DNA from 4 places in the Kitasatospora sp. NPDC004289 genome. Region 4 is predicted to be linked to each of the others. Evidence: riboswitches for the same ligand, from Rfam matches in the RefSeq annotation. Region 4 holds a riboswitch; each other region holds the start of a gene.

Region 1 (3,537 bases), on a different contig from region 4:
GCCTTGAGCAGGGCGCGCTGGGCGGCCGTCGGCGGCAGGTTCTCCACGAAGGCGTCGATCAGGGCGATCCCGGCGATCCGCTCCGGGGCGTCGGCGGCGGCCCTGACCACGGTGGCGCCGGTGTAGGAGTTCCCGGCCAGCGCGGCGCGCTCGACGCCGAGGTGGTCGAGCAGGGCCAGCACGTCGCCGGCCAGGGCGGCGGGGGAGTAGTCGTCCCAGTCGACCGAGGACTCGCCGAAGCCGCGCAGGTCGAGGGTGATCACCCGGTGGCCGGCCGCGGCCAGCAGCGGGCGCAGGTACCGGTAGACCGTGCGGGAGTCGAGCATGCCGGGGAGCAGGACCACCGGCAGGCCGGTGCCCGGGGTGTCGTCGTAGGCCAGCCGGCCGCCGGGGAGGTCGAGGTACCGGGTCTCGGGGTGCGTCAGCGTCGTCATGCCTCAAAGCTAAGGCTAATAGCCTTAGCCGTCAATGGGCACGGCGGTGCTAGCGTGCGGACCGGAGAAGTCCGAATGCGGAAGGGGCGTCATGCCGTTCATCAACGTCAAGCAGCTGTCCGGCCGGAGCGAGGAGCAGCGGGCGGAGATCGCCCGCGAGCTCACCGCGACCTACGCCCGGATCACCGGCGTGAGTCCGGAGAACATCTGGGTGGCGATCGAGGAGGTCCCGGCCGAGAACTGGTCCTCGGGCGGCGAGACCTTCGCGGCCAAGCGCGCCAAGGGCTGACGGCCGGTCAGGCGGGGGAGTCCGGTCGGGGGGCCGGCCGGGGAGGTCAGGGCGCGTCCACCCGGAACGGGTCGTGCTCGGCGAGGAGCTTCTCCAGCCGGGCCTGGTCGACCCGGGTGGTGATCTCCCCCTCCTCCTGGCGGTCCCGGATCACCTTCGCGAGGGTGAATGCCGAGGTGATCTCCCAGAGCAGGCCGACCGCGAGGAACGCCCGCATCCAGGCGTTCACCGGCAGGTACAGGACACCCAGGGCGAGGGCGGCGGTGGCCAGCGCGAAGGAGAGCACGGCCTGGGCGTAGTAGGCGTTGGTGGTCCGGGGCTGGGTGGCTGCGGTCATGCTCCCAGGATGGCCAACTCCCTTGCGCCGCACCTGAGTACGGGTGCTCAATCCCGGCCGGTGCGGGGGGCTGAGTACCCGGCCCGGCGGCCCCGGCCCGCGGTGTGCCGGAAAGAGATGGACTGCACCACTCAAGGCGCTTGGAATCATGGGCTCCTAGGATTAACGTTTGATAACGCAGCGCGGTCGGCAACGCCGTACCCGAACGGCACCGTGCGCCGTCGCCTAATCCCACGGCCCTCCCACGGGAGGGTCAGGGAGCCGGGGAACCACGTTCCTTGGGGTGAATCGGCCGGGCACCACCCGGCCGTAGGAGACCTTCCTGCTCCGAACCCGTCAGCTAACCCGGTAGGCGCGAAGGAAGGAAAGGAGCGCGCCTCCGTGGCGTCGACGCACACCCAGGCACACCCCCGGCACGACGGCAACGGCACCACCCAGCTGCTCGACCACCCCCTCCCGCAGGAGGCGGCCCGGCATCGGATGCCCCGTCAGACCCGCTCCTCCGGCCCGCTGCTCGGCGTCACCGCCATGGCCGCCTCGCTCGGCGCCACCGGCCTCGCGACCGCCGTCCCGGCCGCCGCCGCTCCCGCCCCGCCCGCCGTCGCCACCGCCGACCAGGCCGACGCGGACCGCACCGACGGGGAGCGTCCGCTCTCCGCCGACCCCGGGCTGGCCCTCGCCGCCCGCATCCAGCAGCAGGCCGACGGCCAGCGCACCACCGCGGAGGAGACGGCCCGGCTGGCCGCCGCGCAGGAGGCCGAGGCCAAGCGCAGCGCCCAGGCCGAGGAGCTCGCCGCCGCCGAGGCCGCCGCCGCGAAGGCGGCCCGGGCGGCCGACTTCACCCTCCCCACCAGCGGGTACCAGCTCACCGCGCACTACGGGCAGTCCGGCTCCTACTGGTCCCACCTGCACACCGGCCTGGACTTCGCCGCCGCCACCGGCACCCCCGTGGTCGCCGTCGCCGGAGGCACCGTCAGTTCGGCCGGCTGGTCCGGCGCGTACGGCTACCGGGTGATCCAGACCCTGCCCGACGGCACCGAGCTCTGGTACTGCCACCTCTCCTCGATCACCGTCGCCTCCGGCCAGGTCGCCCCCGGCACCGTGCTCGGCAAGGTCGGCGCCACCGGCAACGTCACCGGCCCCCACCTCCACCTCGAGGTCCGCCCCGCCGGCGCCACCCCGGTCGACCCGCTGACCTGGCTCCAGGCCCACGGCCTCAACCCCTGACACCCCGTCGGGCCCGCCGCCTCCCCGGCCGCGGGCCCGGTCCGTCAGCCCCGGTCCGGTCAGTCCTGCTCCTGCTCCTCGTACCCCTGGGCCGTCAGGTACGCCTCGATCTCCTCGTGCCCCGGCTCCGGAGCCAGGTCCGGGTACTCGTGCACCAGCAGGGCGGCCAGCCCCGGCACCGTCCACTCGCCGCACAGGCGCAGCGCCTCCTCGGCCACCGCCGCCTCGAACGCGTCGAAGTCCCCCGAGAGTTCCTCGGGCATCGGCAGCCCGAGCGCGTTCAGCCCCGCGAGGTTCCGGTAGGAGCGCTGCATCAGCCGGTTCTCCAGCAGCATCCGCGCCCCGTCCGTCGCCATCCCGACGGAGATCACCCGGGTCGGCCCCCACCCGCCGTCCGAGCCGACCTCGTCCAGCCCGGCCAGGGCCCCGTACGCCTCGGCCCGCTGCTCCGGCGTCAGCTCGCGGAACCCGTCCAACCAGGCCCGCACCGCGCCCTCGTCCGCCGTGTCCACCCCGTCCGCCCGCAGCAGCAGCGCGTACAGCCGCGGCCAGGTCACCAGGTGCGGCTGGCGCAGCAGGCCGCAGAGCAGCTCGCCCTGCCACTCGGCCTCCGCGTGCAGCTTCTCCTGCCGCTTGGCGTTCAGCCGCTTGGTGGCCCGCTGATGGTCGATCAGCAGCTCGACCGCCCTGCCGTACGCCTCCGGCTCGGACTCCGGCTGGACGTACAGGTAGAGCCGCTCGTACAGCAGTTGTTCCAGCACCGCGGAGGTCAGCTCGGGGAAGCCGTCGTGCATCCGGCCGTCGCCCAGCTCCAGCAGGGTGAGCACGGTCTGCAGCGCGGGCTCCGGCACCGGCGGCCGGCCCTGTTCGGCGGCCCAGTCGACCAGGTCGCCGGCGCGGGTACGGGGGCTGAGCAGGAGGTCCTCGTGGTTCACCCTCGTACGGTATCCGGTGACGGACCGTCGGGACGCCGGGGCGCCGGGCCGCCGCCCCGCGTAGGGTCGTGAGGCATGACCCCCGTCCGGCTCACCGGCCCCCGGCTCGCCCTGCGCGAACTGCACGGCACGCCCGAGGAGGCGGCCGCGCTGCACGCCGTCTACGGCGACCCCGAGACCGTCCGCCACCTCGCCTTCGAACCGGCCGACCTCGACACCTGCGCCGACCAGCTGGCCCTCGCCCTCGACCTGTCCGAGGAACACCCCCGCACCGGCTACCGACTGGCCGTCACCCGCCACGCCGACGGCCCCCCG
Region 2 (3,537 bases), on a different contig from region 4:
GCGATCATGAACTCCTGGATGTCGACGTTGGAGTCGGCGTGCGACCCACCGTTCAGGATGTTCATCATCGGGACGGGCAGGACGTGCGCGTTCGGGCCGCCCAGGTAGCGGAACAGCGGCAGGTCGCTGGCCTCGGAGGCGGCGTGCGCCACGGCGAGCGAGACGCCCAGGATGGCGTTGGCGCCGAGCGAGGACTTGTCCGGGGTGGCGTCCAGGTCGAGCATGGCCTGGTCGATCAGGCGCTGCTCGGTGGCGTCGTAGCCGACGAGCTCCGGGCCGATCTGCTCGATGACGGCCAGGACGGCCTTCTCGACGCCCTTGCCGAAGTAGCGGTTCTTGTCACCGTCGCGGAGCTCAAGCGCCTCGAAGGCGCCGGTGGAGGCACCCGACGGGACGGCGGCACGGCCGGTGCTGCCGTCGTCCAGACCGACCTCGACCTCGACCGTGGGGTTGCCACGGGAGTCGAGGATCTCGCGGGCTACGACGACATCGATGGACGGCACGAGGCATCTCCTTGCGGAAGCGGGATGTGTAGTCGTTACGACCAGAGCCTAACCGCACCGGGCCCCGGGACCACGCTGACCTTGGTCCCGTCTCACCTCGTGGCCTTCCTACCCACCGGTAGTTCACCCGGGACGGGCACGGAGGGGCCGCACCGTCGAACGGTGCGGCCCCTCCGTGATGACGGTGCGTCGGATCAGCCCAGCTGGAGGACCTGGCCGGGGTAGATCAGGTCGGGGTTGCCACCCACGACCGACTTGTTGGCCTGGTAGACCTGGTGCCAGTCCTGGCCCTTGGCGGCGGCGATGCCGGACAGGGTGTCACCGGACTTGACGGTGTAGTTGCCGGTGGCCGGGGCCTTCGGCGCGGCGTGCTTCGGGGCGTTCACCGTCGGCGCGGCGGCCTTCGGGGTCTCGACCTTGGGCGCCGGCTTGGTGGTCTCGGCGGCCTTGGGCGCGGCCTTCTTGGTCTCCGTCTTGGGGGCGGCCTTCGGGGTCTCCGCCTTCGGCGCAGTCGTGCGGGTCTCCGAACGGGAGGCCTTGGCCTCGGAGTTGGTGTCGACCTGGGCGGCGGCGCCGCCCTTGGTCAGACCCGCCTTCACGGAGCAGACCGGCCAGGCGCCGGGGCCCTGGGAGGCGAGCACCTTCTCGGCGACCGCGATCTGCTGGCCCTTGGTGGCCTGGTTGGCCTGCGGCGCGTAGGCCTTGCCGCCGAAGCCGGCCCAGGTGCTGGAGGTGAACTGCAGGCCGCCGTAGAAGCCGTTGCCGGTGTTGATCGACCAGTTGCCGCCGCTCTCGCACTGGGCGACCTTGTCCCAGGTCGAGACGGGCGCGGCCTGGGCGCCGGTGGCGGCCATCAGCGGAAGGGCGAGGCCGACGCCCGCGACGCCCGCGACGGCGATCGCCTTCTCGGCCTGGGTACGACGACGGTGACGGCCCGAACCAGAAAACAGCATGAAGAAGTCCCTCTCCGCACGCCTGCGAGGTGAGCTGTCGGGTTCGGACCGGGAGGTGGCCCGGCCGCCGTGAGGCGGCTTCACCCCAAGCCGTGGGGGGACGGCGACGTACGTGTGGGTCCCCCGCCCCTGCCCAAGGGTCTGGTCGGTGTCCCGGTAGCGCGGCGGGCAGGATTCGGCGTTCCGCGCGCGGGGTCCGCAGCTGCGGACTGCAGGGAGGGTAAGCAGATCAGCTGATCGATCACAAGCTCATGTCGAACACATCACACCGAAATCACGCTGCGCGGTGGGTCGTCCACAAACCGTACCCCTGTGGCCGGATTGATGTGTATTCAGATCACGGTCGATCAGATATGACCGACACGCCGTCAGATAGCGGGTGTTCAGCCTTCCGGGGTGAAGCGGACCGGCAACTCCCGCAGCCCGCGCATGATCAGACCGCCGCGCCAGCGCAGGTCAGCGGGCTCGGCGGCGAGTTGCAGGTCGGGCAGCCGGGTCAGCAGGGCGGCGAGCGCGAGCTGTCCCTCCATCCGGGCCAGCGGGGCGCCGATGCAGTAGTGGATGCCGTGGCCGAAACCCAGGTGCGGATTGTCCTTGCGCGCGAGGTCGAGGGTGTTCTCCGCCGCGAACCGGGCCGGGTCGCGGTCGGCCGCCGCCAGCACCACCAGCACCGGGTCGCCGACCGGGATGTCCACCCCGCCGATGGTCAGCGGGCTGGTGGCGAACCGCCAGGTGGCCAGCTCCACCGGGCCGTCGTAGCGCAGCAGTTCCTCCACCGCCGTCTCCAGCAGCGCGCTCTCGCCCCGGCGCAGCGACGCCTGCAGCAGCTCCCGCTGCTCCGGGTTGCGCAGCAGTGCGTAGGTGCCGTTGCCGATCAGGTTGATGGTGGTCTCGAAGCCGGCGAACAGCAGGATGAAGGCCATCGCGGCGGCCTCGTTCTCCGTCAGGTGCTCACCGTGGTCGCTGGCCCGGATCAGGCCGGAGATCAGGTCGTCGCCGAGGTCGGCCCGCTTGCGGTGGATCAGCTCCAGCAGGTAGGCGCGGATCTTCTTCACCGCCCGCCCCACTCCGCCGCGTTGGCCGCCGTGGTGACGGATCATCGCCCCGGCCCAGTCCCGCAGGTCGTCCTGGTCCTCCGGCGGCACGCCGAGCAGGTCGCAGATCGCGTAGATGGGCAGCGGGAAGGCGAACTCGTGGATCAGGTCGGCCTCGCCGCGGGCCGCGAAGCCGTCGACCAGGCGGTCGGTCAGCTCCTGCACCCGGGGCTGGAACTCGGCCACCCGGCGCGGGGTGAAGGCCTTGGACACCAGCCGGCGCAGCCGGGTGTGGTCCGGCGGGTCGATGTTCAGCAGATGGGTCATCAGGTCGGCCTGCCGCTCCCCCGGGATGCCGACCCGGCCGGTGCGGTGGGCCTGCTCGCTGTGGTGCGCCGGGTTCTTGGAGAGCCGGGCGTCGGCCAGCGCCTGCCGGGCGTCCGCGTACCGGGTGACCAGCCAGGCGTCCACCCCGCTGGGCAGCGTGGTGCGGTGCACCGGGGCGTGCTCGCGCAGCCAGGCGTACGCGGGGTACGGGTCGGCGGCGAACTCCCAGGTGAAGAGGGCGGGCTGGGTCGGGGCGGGGCTGTCCGGCATGGTGTGAACGGTAACCCGCCGAAGTACGAGTGAGCCTGGTCACCTGGGGGGTAATTGCTCTTGCGGAGGATCGGAGCGTGCTTACGATCCTCCGATACGGACTTGGAGGGACGCCGGTGCGGCGCGTCCCGCCGGGCGCGGCTCAAGGAGGAGCAGTCCCATGCGAGTAACCGGGGCAGTGGTGGTCATCGCGGTACTGGACGGCGGTTCGGGTGCCGGGCTGGCCCGGCGGTTCGCCGCCGCCGGCGCGGCCGGGATGCTGATCGCCGATCAGCGGGCCGGCGTGGCGGAGGACCTGGCCACCGAACTGGACCGTCCGGGCTGCCCGGTGGTCGGGGTGGGCGCCGACGTCCGGCAGCCCTCCGACGTGGCCGCCCTGGTCTCCACCGCGGTCAAGCACCTGGGCCCGATCGACCTGTTCTGCGTCTGCGGCCCCGACGCCGAGCGCAT
Region 3 (3,537 bases), on a different contig from region 4:
CACTAATCGGACAGCTGATCCACCGTCGGGAAACGCCGCAGGCCCGGCACGGGGCCGGGCCTGCGGGCTGTAGGACGTTCGGGTGGGTCAGACCCGGACGATCGCGTTGATCGGCATCACCGTGGCGGACTCGTGCCGGACCAGGGTGCCGGTGCGCGGGGCGTGCACGATCTGGCCGCCGCCGACGTACAGGCCGACGTGGTGCCGGTCGCCGTAGTAGATGATCAGGTCGCCGGGCTTGGCGTCGGCGATGTTGGTGCCGATGTTGGTGCCGGCGCCGGCCTGCGACTGCGAGGTGCGCGGCAGCGAGATCCCGGCCTTCTTGAACGACCAGACCATCAGGCCGGAGCAGTCGAAGGAGTCCGGGCCGGTGTCGCCCCAGCCGTAGGGCTTGCCGATCTGCGCCTCGGCGGCGGCGACCACGGTCGCGGCGAAGGAGCCGGCCGGGAGGGAGCTCAGGTCGGTGCGGCTCTCCGAACGGGAGGCGCGCTCGTCACCGCCGGAGGACTGCGGCTTGGCCGCGGACTTCGCCGCGGCGGCCTTGGCGCTCGCCTCGGCGGCGGCCTTCTGCTCGGCCTCGCGGATCTTCTGCTTCTCGGCCGCGTCCAGCGAGTCGTACAGGGCCTGGGCCTTCGCCAACTTGCCCTGGACGTCCTCCTTCTGGGCCTTCAGCTGCTGGCTGGTCTTCTCCAGGTCGGCCAGCTTGCCCTGGGTCTCGGCCTTCTGCTGGTCGAGCTTGTCCTGCTCGGTCTTCAGCTGCTTCAGCGCGTCGGCCTGCGAGACGCCGACCTGGTTGATCGCACCGGCCTGGCCGAGGAAGGCGTCCGGGCTGCTGGAGAGCATCAGCTGGACGGTCGGGGATATCCCACCGCTGCGGTACTGCTCGGCGGCGATCTCACCGAGGCTGGCCTGGAGGGCGTTCACCTGCTCCTGACCGCGCGCCACCTCGTCCTGGAGGTGGCCGACCTGGGTCTGCAGGGCCTGCTGCTTCTCGGTGTTCGCGTTGAACTGCTCGGTCGTGACCTCGGCCTGCTCGTTGAGCTGGTCGATCTGGCTCTTGACCTCGTCCTTGGAGGGCTGCGGGTCGGCGTGCGCTCCGGTCTGGCTGGAGAGGACCACGGCGGCGGCCGCGGCGGCCGTCATGATCGAGACGCGGGTACGACTGGCAGGCTTGGGACGACGATGGGACGCCACGAAGGCGGACTCCTTCTTCCTACGTCCGCCTACCGGGTGAGCTGACGGGTTCGGGCTGGAAGGTAGCCCTACGACGTCTCACCCCCGCACCGTCTCGCGACGGCCCGGCCGGCCTGACGCCGATTCACCCCGAGGAACGTGGTTCCCCGGCTCCGATCGGCAGCCACCCCCTCGGGGGTCCCCTGTCGGGCAGTCAACTCTCCCTGCCCCGCTGCGTCTCGAACTCGGCGGTAACCACCGCCGCCGCCCAGGCTGGACGATCGACAGTGCGGTGGTTCGACAATGACCCTAGTAACCCAACCGTGATCGGTTCAAATCCTTGTAAGAAAAAAGACGGAAGAAAGTCCAAGTGCATTTGTGATTGCGACCGACCGTGATCACGAATGCACGGTGAGCTGAGATTTCGCCCTCCGGAGACGACGGAGGGCCCGCCGGAGGTGTCCCACATCACAGCGGGATTCCGGCGGGCCCGGGCGTGTCACGGGGCGTCAGTTGCCCCGGCTCACACCAGTTGTCCGTTATGCCGTGCTCGGCTGACCGGCCGTCAGACGCGGCGGATGGTCTTGATCGGCATCACGTTGGCGGGGGCCACCTTGACCACGTCACCGGTGCGCGGCGCGTGCACCATCATGCCGTTGCCGATGTACATGCCGACGTGGTGCGCGTCGCTGTGATAGATGATCAGGTCGCCCGGCTGGGCGTTGGCCACGTCGTTGCCCACGTTGGTGCCGACGCTGGCCTGCGACTGCGAGGTGCGCGGCAGCGAGACGCCGGCCTGCGCGTAGGCCCAGACCATCAGGCCGGAGCAGTCGAAGTTGTTCGGGCCGGTGGCGCCCCAGACGTACGCGCGGCCCTGCTTGCTGAGCGCGGCGTTCATCGCGACGCCCGCGTAGCCGGCGGCCGGCGGCAGGGTGCTCGGGTCGATCCGGGTGGCGCTGCGGGAGGAGCGGTCGCCGCTGGTGATGGCGGCGCGGTCGGCGGCGCTCAGCTGGTTGAGGAGGTTCTTGGCCTCCTGCAGCTTGCGCTGGACCTCGTTCTTGGAGTCGTTCAGGGCCTTGGTGTTGCGGTCCAGCTCGGCCAGCACCGAGGCGGCCTCGGCCTTCTGCTGGTCCAGCCGGCGCTGCTGGTCCTGGAGCGAGCGCAGGGTCTGCGCCTGGGTCTGGTTGACCTGGTCGGCGCTGGAGGCCTTGCTCAGGTAGCCGTCCGGGTCGGAGGCGAGCATCAGCGCCACCGACGGGTCGACCCCGCCGTTGCGGTACTCGTCCGCCGCCACGGCGGCCAGGCCGGTCTGGAGCTGCGTCATCTGCTCCTGGCCGCGGGCCACCTGGTCCTGCAGCTGGTCGGCCTGCTTGCGCAGCTGGTCGGCCCGCTCCTTGGCGCCGTTGTAGCGCTCGGCGGCCTGCTCGCCCTCTTCGTAGAGCTTGTCGACCTGGGCCTTGACCTCGTCCTTGGTCGGCTTCGCGGGGGCCGCGTAGGCACCGGACTGGGCGGAGACGGCGACCGCGGTCGCAGCGGCGGCGGTGAGCACGATGACCCGTGCGCGGCTCGGCTGCTTGGGACGGCGGTGGGAAGCCAAGGTGACGAACTCCTTCAGCACTCCTGGACGCCCACCCGTTCGAGCGATAGTCCAGAAAATAGGTTTGACGCCTGACCCTAGTGAGTCAGGAGCCGTCGCGCCACTCCCCTACCGGGACGAACTTCCCTACGCACAGCGGCTTTCACGAGACGGACACAAACGCGCCACGCTCCCCTGACCGGACATCAGAAGAGTTCACGGCCTGGACAGCCGCCGGAGCAGCAGCATCGAGGAGACCGGGCGCGCACCCGCCTTCTTCACGCCGTCCGCCACCTCCTTGTCGGTGGAGACCACCACCACCGGCCGCCCCTGCGGCTCGGCCCGCACCAGCCGGCGGATCAGCTCGTCCGCCGTCTCGCCGGTCCGGCTGAAGCGCACCCGCACCCCGCGCGGCGGCGCCATGATGACCGGAGCGTCCAGGTCCTGACCGTCGAACACGCAGGTCACCTCGGCCTGGGTGCGCTGGGCCAGCATCGCCAGCCCGCCCAGCAGCCGCATCCGCTGCTGCTCCAGCGGCAGCGTCGGGTACCCGGTCTTGGTCACGTTGTAGCCGTCCACCACCAGGTGGACCTGAGGGATCGCCAGCAACTGGTCCAGCAGCGCCGGATCGTCCTCGGCCAGCGCCCGCCGGGCCACGTCGTGCGGCGAGGCCGAGCCCGGCACCACCGCGTCCACCAGATCGGCGGGGTGGAGCTGCGTCACCGGCAGCGCAAGCTCCCGCTGGAGGCCCTGGGCCGACTGCAGCACCGTGTCCAGCAGCAGCCGCA
Region 4 (3,537 bases):
CGGGGTCGTCGTGACCCCGGGCCCCTCCGTGCTGTCAGCCCTCCTGGACGACACCGCCCTTGGGTTCGGTGAGGCGGGCCTCGTCGGCGGCGTCGCCGGTCCGCGCCTCGGTGCGGCGCGAGCGCGCGAGGTAGTCGCGCAGGATCAGCTCGACGGCGTCCTGCGGGTTCTTGGTGCCGGCGAGGAGCATCAGCTCGATCGCGAAGTCGGCTTCCAGGGAGACGTTGACCTTGGCCATGGCGGCAGGATACGGCCGTGCCCCCGGAGCCGACCAGGTCTCCGGGGGCACGGCTTCATGCCGTCGTCAGACGCGGCCCGCGAAGTCGGGGGCCCAGTTGGCGATGGTCTCGGTCTTCACGCCGGCGCGGGGGTTGGCCGCCTCGACGTACTTGCCGCCGCCCAGGTAGATGGCGACGTGGTAGACGCCGGAGTTGGCGCCGTTGTTGGACCAGAACAGCAGGTCGCCCGCCTGGAGGTTGTCCAGCGAGACCCGGGTGGCGGCGTCCGCCTGGTCGTTGGCCACCCGCGGCAGGGAGATCCCGGCCTGGCGGAAGGCCGCCTGGGTCAGGCCGGAGCAGTCCCAGCCGCCGTTGCTGCTGCCGCCGTAGACGTAGGCCTGGCCGACCTTGGAGAGCGCGAAGTTGATCGCGGCGGCCTTGGAGCCGGTCGCGACGGTCGCGGTCTGCTCGGCGGCTGCGGCGGCGGACTTCTTCGCCTTGGTGGTGGTGCCGGTGGAGGCCGAACCCGACTGCGGGGCGGTCGACTTGGGGGCCGGAGCCGGAGCCGGGGCGGCCTGGGCGACGTTGCCCAGGACCAGCTGCTGGCCCGGGTAGATCATGTCCGGGCCCTCGGTGAGCTGAGCCTTGTTCAGCTCGTAGAGCTTCTCCCAGCCGCCCTCGACGTTCTGCTGCTGGGCGATGGTGGAGAGCCAGTCACCGGCCACCACGGTGTAGCTCTTGGCGGCGGCGGGCTGCGCGGCCGGCTGGGCGGCGGGCTGCTCGGCGGCCTTGGGGGCCTCCGCCTTCGGGGCCGCGGTGGTGGTCGAGGAGGTGTCGACCTGGGCGGCGGCGCCGCCCTTGGTCAGGCCCGCCTTGACGGAGCAGACCGGCCAGGCGCCGGGGCCCTGGGAGGCGAGCACCTTCTCGGCGACCGCGATCTGCTGCGCCTTGGTGGCCTGGTTGGCCTGCGGCGCGTACTGCTTGCCGCCGAACTCGGCCCAGGTGCTGGAGGTGAACTGCAGGCCGCCGTAGAAGCCGTTGCCGGTGTTGATCGACCAGTCGTTGGTGGACTCGCACGCGGCGACCTTGTCCCACACGGAGACGGGGGCGGCCGAGGCGGTGCCGGCGGTGAGGGTCGGGATGGTGAGGCCGATGCCCACGACGCCGGTGGCGGCGATGAGTCGGCGGGCACGCTTGGAAGTGGTGCTGGACAGCACGAAGACGCGTTCCTCTCCCACGCCTGCGAGGTGAGCTGTCGGATTCGGGCTGGAGTTGCCCGGCCGTGCCTGAGCGCGGCTTCACCCCAAGCCTGAAATCGGTCATACATGACCAAAACCAGGCGACTTACCTGTGGTTCCCCCGCCCCTGCCGCGGTGCTGATGAGCTGCCGACCCGTCCGGCGGCAGGATTCGGCGTTCCGGAGGGGCTGGGTCCGTGTGGTCACGAACAGGGCGTCACGTTAGGCAGAGTTAAGTTGAAACCGCAAACCCCTGTGATGCTGATCATGGTTTCTTTACCGACTCTTCATGAACCGGAAGCTGTCGATCCGGATGTCGATTCCGATCGATTCTGTTCAAATTCCTTGCGAGCAAAGGGATTTGCCTATGCTTCGGGTCATGCGGCACGCGAGAGGGCCCCAGCCGGGCCCGGCGGACAACGGATCGGCAAAGGTCAGTCGCCGGAAGCTCCTCATCGGCCTGGCGATCGGCACCGCCCTGGCGGCGGTCGGGGTGGAGGAGGTGGTGCGGCGCAGCGGCAGCGGTCCTGACGCCCCCTCGGCGGCGAAGCCACCGCCACCGACGGAAGCTTCGCACTCGCACGGTGCCTCTCCGAGTGCCTCTGACACCCCGTCCGCCTCCGCCTCGGCCACCGAGTCGGCCTCCCCCTCGCCCTCCGAGACGGTGCGGCCGCGGAGCTGGTCCGACCCGGCCGGCTGGAGCGGCGGCGCCGCGCCCCGCCCCGGCGCGGCGGTGCGGATCACCGACCACGTGCTGCTGGACGGCGACGTGACGGTGGGTTCGCTCCTGGTCGAACCGTCAGGTTCGCTCACCTTTGCCCCGGATCGTCCGGTTTCGCTCACCTCGCACGGCAACGTCGAGGTCCGCGGCGCGCTCACCCTCGCCCCGTCGAACGCCGCCACCGTCCACGCCGTCCGCTTCCCCGCGGTCGACGAGGGACGCTTCCAGGGCGGCGGGATGGCCCTGGTGGAGAGCGACACCGGCCTCTGGGTCACCGGCTCCGGCCGGCTCCGCCTGGCGGGCGCCCAGCGCACCGCCTGGGTCCGTGCGGCCGGCCCGCTGAAGGCCGGCGACACCAGCATCCGGCTGGCCGCCGCCCCGGCCGGCTGGCAGGTCGGCGACGAGCTCGCCGTCACCCCGACCGGGACGCCCGACGCCGAGGGCTTCTCCGAGCGCTACGACCACCGCACCGTCACCGCCGTCAACGGATCCACCGTCAGCCTGGACGGCCCGCTCAAGTACGCCCACCCCAAGGTCACCACCGGCGGCGGGGTGAGCGTCGGCGCCGAGGTGCTCAACCTGACCCGCAACGTCCGGGTCGAGGGCACCGAGAAGGGCCGGGCCCACGTCCACATCACCAGCAACCAGCGGGCCGACGTCCGCTACGCCGCGCTGCGCTGGATGGGCCCGAGGTCGGCCGGCAAGGAGAAGTGGGCCGGCAAGCCCGTCACCGAGCCGGTGCTCGGCCGGTACGGGCTGCACTTCCACATGCTCGGCGACACCACCCGGGGCACCGTGGTGGAGGGCGTGGTGGTGCGCGACACCGGCAGCCACGCCTTCGTGCCGCACAACTGCCACGGCATCACCTTCCGCTCCTGCATCGCCCACCAGACCTGGGAGGACGCCTACTGGTGGGACGGTCCGCTGGACACCCGCACCCCCCAGGGGCCCTCGCACGACATCACCTACGACGCCTGCGTGGCCTCCCGCACCCAGTTCGACCCCAACCCGCGCGGCTACCGGCTGACGGGCTTCAGCCTCGGCGCGGGCAAGGGCGGGGTGGCGCGGGACTGCGTGGCGGTCGGCGTCCAGGGCGCCAACGGCGCCTCCGGCTACGAGTGGCCGGAGACCAGCGAAGGGGTGTGGACCTTCGAGCGCTGCCTGGCCCACAACAACCTGGAGAACGGCATCTTCGTCTGGCTGAACGCCGAATTCCACCACACCGTCGGCCAGTTCGTGGCCTACCACAACGGCGGCTGGGGCATCGAGCACGGCGCCTACCTGAACGACTTCGACTACAACGGAACCGTCCTGTACGGCAACGCGGCCGGCGGAGTGGCGATCCACGCGCTCGGCCGGGA

The links. Region 4 has a riboswitch for cyclic di-AMP ahead of ACWEPF_RS29940 (transglycosylase family protein). Riboswitches for the same ligand answer to the same signal wherever they lie in the genome.
Region 1: another riboswitch for cyclic di-AMP. It lies ahead of ACWEPF_RS29105 (M23 family metallopeptidase); the one in region 4 lies ahead of ACWEPF_RS29940 (transglycosylase family protein).
Region 2: another riboswitch for cyclic di-AMP. It lies ahead of ACWEPF_RS33400 (transglycosylase family protein); the one in region 4 lies ahead of ACWEPF_RS29940 (transglycosylase family protein).
Region 3: another riboswitch for cyclic di-AMP. It lies ahead of ACWEPF_RS27575 (NlpC/P60 family protein); the one in region 4 lies ahead of ACWEPF_RS29940 (transglycosylase family protein).

Annotation. Positions count from the first base shown of each region.
Region 1 is NZ_JBSGEL010000053.1:29,736-33,272, forward strand. Features, by position in the region: gene ACWEPF_RS29090 (alpha/beta fold hydrolase) at 1-434, opposite strand, end outside; gene ACWEPF_RS29095 (tautomerase family protein) at 526-723, shown strand; gene ACWEPF_RS29100 (YiaA/YiaB family inner membrane protein) at 770-1,060, opposite strand; cyclic di-AMP (ydaO/yuaA leader) riboswitch at 1,273-1,429, shown strand; gene ACWEPF_RS29105 (M23 family metallopeptidase) at 1,442-2,287, shown strand; gene ACWEPF_RS29110 (hypothetical protein) at 2,347-3,222, opposite strand; gene ACWEPF_RS29115 (GNAT family N-acetyltransferase) at 3,298-3,537, shown strand, end outside.
Region 2 is NZ_JBSGEL010000075.1:19,222-22,758, forward strand. Features, by position in the region: gene eno (phosphopyruvate hydratase) at 1-503, opposite strand, end outside; gene ACWEPF_RS33400 (transglycosylase family protein) at 698-1,456, opposite strand; cyclic di-AMP (ydaO/yuaA leader) riboswitch at 1,462-1,614, opposite strand; gene ACWEPF_RS33405 (cytochrome P450 family protein) at 1,840-3,087, opposite strand; gene ACWEPF_RS33410 (SDR family NAD(P)-dependent oxidoreductase) at 3,248-3,537, shown strand, end outside.
Region 3 is NZ_JBSGEL010000048.1:11,351-14,887, reverse strand. Features, by position in the region: gene ACWEPF_RS27575 (NlpC/P60 family protein) at 88-1,143, opposite strand; cyclic di-AMP (ydaO/yuaA leader) riboswitch at 1,205-1,366, opposite strand; gene ACWEPF_RS27570 (NlpC/P60 family protein) at 1,739-2,770, opposite strand; gene ACWEPF_RS27565 (NYN domain-containing protein) at 2,966-3,537, opposite strand, start outside.
Region 4 is NZ_JBSGEL010000057.1:19,344-22,880, forward strand. Features, by position in the region: gene ACWEPF_RS29935 (hypothetical protein) at 35-238, opposite strand; gene ACWEPF_RS29940 (transglycosylase family protein) at 305-1,456, opposite strand; cyclic di-AMP (ydaO/yuaA leader) riboswitch at 1,443-1,643, opposite strand; gene ACWEPF_RS29945 (hypothetical protein) at 1,835-3,537, shown strand, end outside.